3 regions of the Paenibacillus crassostreae genome follow, and region 3 is predicted to be linked to each of the others. Evidence: predicted binding sites of a transcription regulator. Region 3 holds the regulator's gene; each other region holds the start of a gene.
The links. The regulator Rex, encoded in region 3, represses fermentation and respiration genes when NADH is low (regulators of the CRP and FNR family bind a similar motif). The targets are predictions, from matches to a motif close to TTGTGAAATATTTCACAA.

Region 1 (2,280 bases), 180 kb from region 3:
ATGTTGAGAAAGTTGAACATTACCTTCGTCAACGTCGAGTTCCTGTTGCTATTGAAGTATTCTCAGAAGTAGAACCAGATCCATCTACAGATACAGTAAACCGTGGTACAGCTATGATGAATAGATTTAATCCTGACTGTATTATCGCACTTGGTGGTGGTTCACCGATGGATGCTGCAAAAGCAATGTGGTTATTTTATGAATACCCAGATGCTGATTTCAATGGCTTGAAACAAAAATTCTTGGATATTCGTAAACGTATATATAAATACCCATCGCTAGGTCAAAAAGCGAAGTTCGTAGCTATCCCAACAACATCTGGTACAGGTTCAGAAGTAACTTCGTTCGCAGTTATCACAGATAAAAATAATGGAAATACGAAGTATCCGTTAGCAGATTATGAATTAACTCCAGATGTTGCCATCGTAGATCCTGAGTTCGTATACTCTCTACCTCGTGTAGCTGTAGCAGATACAGGTATGGATGTACTAACACATGCGATTGAAGCTTATGTATCAGTAATGGCTAACGATTATACAGATGGTCTTGCAATTAAAGCGATCCAATTGGTATTCCAATATCTTGAGAAGTCAGCATTGGAAAGTGATAAACTAGCACGTGAAAAAATGCACAATGCTTCCACTATTGCAGGTATGGCTTTTGCCAATGCATTCTTAGGAATTAACCACAGCTTAGCGCACAAATGGGGTGGAAAATATCACACTGCTCATGGTCGTACAAATGCTATTCTGTTGCCACACGTTATTCGATACAATGCGAAAAAACCAACGAAGTTTGCTTCGTTCCCGAAATATTCGCATTTTGTAGCTGACGAACGCTATGCAGAAATTGCACGCATTCTTGGATTGCCTGCACGTACTACTGAAGAAGGCGTAAACAGCTTGATCAATGCTATTCGTAAAATGAATAAAACATTGGGTATCGAGGAGTCGTTCCAACAAATTGGCTTTGATGCTAAGGAATTTGAATCAGGTGTTGATTACTTGGCAGATCGTGCCTTTGAAGACCAATGTACAACAGCGAACCCGAAATTACCTTTAGTAACAGAACTTGCTGATGTATATAGAGATGCTTTCTATGGAAGATTCGAATAATATTTACCTAGTTATAAAAAAGAGATGGTTGTAAAATTGAGAATTATAAATAAAAATTTTGTGGAATCAAAGTGACAAATATCACCTTGAAAGTGATATTTGTCACTGTTATTTACTAGTATTTGAACTATAATAAAACCAGATAAAGACTCTATTAAAAAAAGTGTATTGATAAATGTGAAAAAGATCACATTCTAGAGTCTGAGAGGCATGAGATTCCTTCAAACTCATGATCTCTACAAAGAAATATAAATATATAGATGGAGGGATTAAGATGTCGGTGATCGAAAAAGAAGTGCTAAAAGTGCAAAATGCGTGGAGAGGTTTCAAAGCAGGAAAATGGATGAAAGAAGTCAACACAAGTAATTTCCTAGATACTAACATTAAGCCTTATGAGGGTAACGAGTCTTTCTTGGAGGGAGCGACTGCAAACACAAAAGCATTGTGGGAGATCGTGTCGAACTTGTCCAAGCAAGAAAGAGAAGCTGGCGGTGTATTAGATGTTGATGTCAACACACCATCTACCATAACTTCTCATGCGCCAGGCTTTTTAGATAAAGACAAAGAACAAATTATTGGTGTACAAGGTTCCGCACCATTCCAACGCACGATTCGTCCTAATGGCGGTGTTAGAATGGTCATCACAGCATGTAAAGCTTACGGATTTGACTTGCCACCTGAAATTGTAGACTTGTATACAAATGTTCGTAAAACACATAATCAAGGTGTTTTTGATGCTTATACTGCAGATATGAGAAATGCTCGTCACACTGGAATAATTACAGGATTGCCTGATGCTTACGGCCGTGGACGGATTATTGGTGACTATCGTCGTGTAGCACTTTACGGTGTAGATTTCCTGATCACACAAAAACAACATGAGTTGAAAGATCTTGAAGTTGCTGTTATGGATGAAGATGTAATTCGCCTTCGCGAAGAATTGTCCGAGCAAATTCGTTCTTTAGGCGAATTGAAACAACTAGGTGAAATGTATGGATTTGATATTTCCAGACCTGCAAATACTGCAAAAGAAGCATTCCAATGGTTATACTTCGGATACTTAGCAGCTGTAAAAGAACAAGACGGAGCAGCTATGTCCCTCGGCCGTGTATCCTCTTTCCTTGACGCATACATCGAGCGTGATCTTGCCGAAGGAACAATGACT
Region 2 (2,280 bases), 200 kb from region 3:
GGTTAAATGATTCTGAAAATTAATGTGATAATAAGCAAAAGCCATTAATAGTGTTCCTAATAGCATTATAGCGACTTGCGGCAACATAGAAATTAGTTGTTCTCTTTTCCTCATACAAGTTTCCCTCTTTATCGTAGATTGTGGTCATAAGTGAGACAACCTTTTTCTACGAGGAGAAAACCTTGAGGACATTGTCCTTCGCATACTTAGCTTCCTTCTTTCGCAGAGGTTGTCATTAATACCCGACTTTGTCTCTACGAAGCAAGCTAAGTGTATGAGAGATCATAACGTTTCCAGATCGTCCTTTGGGGAATGTTCCTTCGGGGACACATGGTATCCTGATCCTTTCTCTTTTTGGATGTGTTCTACTATTAGTATATCACCATCAAGGGCATTTCTGAACAATTAATTTTACAATAGCAACTATTTTCTTTGTCATCCTGTCCGTTGTAGCGGTGATTAGTAATCAATTCATCCCAATAAAACAGCTACGTTACAATCAATTTTCCTACCATCTTATTATGACCAGCACCACAGTAAGCAGAACATTTATACTCAAACTCACCTTTTTTATTCGCTACAAATGAAATCGAGCGATTTGGACGTACCTGCTTATTATACCCTTCCACTGTGATCCCATGATAACCTTTCTTATTCTTCAATGTTATCTTTACCGTATCTCCCTGCTTCACTTTGATTTCCTTCACATCAAATTCAAATGAAGTAGCCTCAATCACGAATTCTTTCACATCACCACTAGTAGTAGTTCCATCTGAATTATTCTCTGCTGTTTCTTGCCCACAAGCCGTTAACATTATAATACAAACACTCATGATAAGCGTCAGATTTATCCATTTTTTCATATACTATTCCTCCTAAAAGTTTTTGAGTATATACATCTTGAGTTTTCGACTACTCCAATATCAGCGATTATTATACATGTATCGTAAATCAATCCTATTTCCAGAATTGTGATTATAATCACAATATTCATCTCTACATCACTTATAATGGGGCTTGTAATGATAATAATTCTCAGGAGGAATTCAATTATGAGTAATATAACTGTCACTGTCAACGCTACCGAGTATCCACCGCAACTAAAACATAAGGTCATTTTCCAAACTTATAATCAACTTAAGCCTTCAGAGGCAATGTTGTTAGTCAACGATCATGATCCAGTTCCATTACGTTTCCAATTCGAATCCATGCATCCTAATGAATTCACTTGGGAATACCTTGAACAGGGACCAGACATGTTCCAAGTCAAAATCAGCAAATTTTAGGAGTGGATTCTTGTGGCTGAAATTACAATCGTAGATAAACAAACTATCAAAATTGGTGTCAGCTTAAAAGATGCTATCAAGATGGTAACAGAAGCATCTAGGGATATCCCCCTCTATGCTTTTGACATCATAACAATTTATGAGAAAATGCCTGTTTTTGAGTATACGTATTTCTGTTTCTACGCTTATGATAGTGCAACCTTATTTGAATACATGTTAGATATCGACCCTAAACAATATAATTCTTTCTCACTGGATGCGCCGGATTCCTTCTTCTATGCATTATATGGTGGAATGGCTGCTCTATACGAGCAAGCTAAACAATTTCATCCGGTTGCAATCGAGGAGTAAAACATAAAAAGTAACGCTACAAAACTTAGTTTACGCTTCCGATGCTAGTTTTGCGAAGTATCATCAAGGAGTAACGCTACAAAACTTTTAGGAGGTGCAAGCATGGAACGTACAGGACAGACAGTAGAACTAGATGTTCGACCTTATTTACGCAAAAAAATGGAGCCATTTAAGATCATCATGGATACGGTAAACGAACTAAATAAAGATGATATCTTTATTCTACATGCTACTTTCAAACCTACGCCCCTTTATGGATTAATGAAAACCAAGGGCTATGCTCATAAAGTTGAAAAAATAGAATCCGATCATTGGATCAGCACATTCATTCACAAGAATAGTGAACATCATCTGGAAGACTTAGCGGAATATCAAATTAAAGAGGAATCGCATGATGAACAGGAACGTTTGGCTGAATCGTCTCCTTCGCAAATCTACGAGTTAGATAATCGTGGATTAGAACCTCCACAACCCATGATTCGTACTTTGAAGAAACTTGAAGAAGCACTCCCAGGGGATGAGGTTATTATTCATAACGACCGTGTACCCGTATTTCTAATCGAAGAGCTTAATACCTTAGGCTATAGTTACGAAGTTGAAGAACAGCCTGATGGATCAGCAAGAATTCATATTCACAAAAAGT
Region 3 (2,280 bases):
ACAATAGAAGGACGTGTAAACATACCTAACTTCTCTAAGTGTTGAACAGGTCTGAGACCATAATCAGCGACATTCTGCGCGACTTCACTTCGTGTCTCCGACATATGTGTATGCATTGGAATATCAAGATCATGTGCAGCCTGAACAAATTGTGTGAAGAAATCTGGTGGGCATGTATATGGTGCATGTGGTGACATCATCGTTGTGATTCGACCCTCTGCTTGTCCATTCCAATCCTTAGCAAAGTTGATTGCTTCCTGAAGTTTCTGTCTTTGAACCTCTTCAGAGCATAAACCGATGACACCTCTAGTAAGTACAGCACGAATACCTGACTCTTGAACTACATTCGCTACTTGGTCCATATGATCATACATATCTAGAAACGTCGTAGTTCCACCCTTAAGCATTTCTAATACAGAAAGAGACGATCCCCAGTAGACATCTTTAGAAGTGAATTTCTCTTCCATTGGCCACATTTTCTCTTGCAACCAAATTTGAAGAGCCAGATCATCACCATATCCTCTAAGTAATGACATAGCAGCATGTCCATGTGTATTTACGAGACCTGGCAAGAATAATAGATTATTCCCATCAATAACTGGAATTTCTTCATCAATGGATGGCTTCTCTTCACCAATATATGTGATTAGATCATTCTCAATAAGCATATACCCTTTAACAATCGACTGCTTATTGTTTAGAATAGTAAAAGTACCATTCTTAATCATCCATTTCTTCGTTGTACTATTCACCATCAGTGGAATCTTCCTTTCCTTCTTCCAAATAATACGCCAAACTAAGCATTTCCGTTGTAAAATCAGCAGCGTGAATACGAACATGCGGTGGAGTCTTTAATATAATAGGTGCAAAATTAAGAATAGCTGCAATACCCGCTTCGATAAGTTGATTTGCAACCTGCTGCGCTTCATACTCAGGTACTGTAATAATTCCGATTCTAATATTGTGATTCTTAATCGTATCATAAAGTTCATCCATAGGTTGAACTTTCAAAGTGTTGATTTGTGTGCCTACCTTAGGTTCGTATGCATCAAATACAGCAACAATTTTTAAATTTTCTTTCAAATAAGCATTATAGTTAGAAAGAGCGTGTCCCAAGTTACCTGCACCCACTAGAACAACATTAATCTGTTGATCTAAATTGAGGATATGACGGATTTTCTCTATGAGATAAGCCACATCATACCCAATCCCCTTCCGACCGAAATCGCCGAAATAAGCAAGATCCTTACGAATTTGAGCCGGGTTCAAATCAAGCTTTTGACCAAGTTCTTGTGAAGAGACTGTTGACACTTCTCGTCTCTGAAGTTCGGAAAGATAACGCCAATAAATAGGTAATCTACGAACGACAGCTTCTGAAATTTTTTCAGATTTCATATTTGCTCCTCCTCATAATTAGTGTTCACATATGAAATAACTTTAGGTTTATTAGCGGGAATCGTCTTGTAACCATTCAGAAATACGTGGAACCATTTGATTCGTTGGCATATGTTCCATTTTGGGACCAGGTAAAGAATATAAGAAATACTTTCCATAATATGATTCAATCACACGTGTATCATAGACTATGACGATTCCTCGATCATTCGCTGTACGTACTAAACGGCCAAAACCTTGTTTGAAACGAATGACTGCTTGCGGAACGGAAAGCTTCATAAAAGGATTTTTCTTTTGTTGTTGTAATAATTCACTCTTCGCTTCCACAAGTGGATGGTTCGGAGGTTGAAAGGGCAGTCGTACGATAGCCAGACAAGTTAACGCTTCACCTGGAATATCTACCCCTTCCCAAAAGCTACTTGTGCCAAGTAATACTGAAGCACTACTGTCTTGGAATCGACGAATCAACTTAGTTCTACTTCCATTGTCCACTCCTTGACCAATCACTGCAATATCTGTGGATGATAAGGCTTTAGTTAACGGTTCATGGACCTGTCGTAGCATCCGATATGAAGTAAATAATACTAACATACGTCCATGCGTAGCTATCGCGGTGTCAGCCAACGACTTCACTAATGTTTCAACAAAGAGTGCATCACCTATGCTCCCTTTCACACTTGGGAAATCACGTGGAATAACTAATAAGGCTTGATCTCGATAACGGAATGGTGATGGAAGCATGACTGTATTCACTTGATCCTTGTCTGCCGCCTCTTGAAGTCCCAAATTCTCGATCATATACTGGAAAGACTTATCGATAGAAAGTGTTGCAGAAGTTAGAATAATACTCTTCTTTTTATCAAAGAATACTTCCTTCAATTGCTT

Region 1: a site for Rex is predicted at 1,291-1,308, ahead of pflB (formate C-acetyltransferase). Genes of this name have one in related genera too.
Region 2: a site for Rex is predicted at 970-987, ahead of LPB68_RS04290 (DUF2249 domain-containing protein). Genes of this name have one in related genera too.

The regions. Positions count from the first base shown of each region.
Region 1 covers NZ_CP017770.1:860,871-863,150, reverse strand. The annotation lists gene adhE (bifunctional acetaldehyde-CoA/alcohol dehydrogenase) at 1-1,115, shown strand, start outside; gene pflB (formate C-acetyltransferase) at 1,390-2,280, shown strand, end outside.
Region 2 covers NZ_CP017770.1:879,886-882,165, forward strand. The annotation lists gene LPB68_RS04280 (YitT family protein) at 1-114, opposite strand, end outside; gene LPB68_RS04285 (cupredoxin domain-containing protein) at 489-863, opposite strand; gene LPB68_RS04290 (DUF2249 domain-containing protein) at 1,053-1,286, shown strand; gene LPB68_RS04295 (hypothetical protein) at 1,299-1,637, shown strand; gene LPB68_RS04300 (DUF2249 domain-containing protein) at 1,740-2,280, shown strand, end outside.
Region 3 covers NZ_CP017770.1:679,338-681,617, forward strand. The annotation lists gene LPB68_RS03225 (amidohydrolase) at 1-755, opposite strand, end outside; gene LPB68_RS03230 (redox-sensing transcriptional repressor Rex) at 745-1,395, opposite strand; gene dinG (ATP-dependent DNA helicase DinG) at 1,447-2,280, opposite strand, start outside.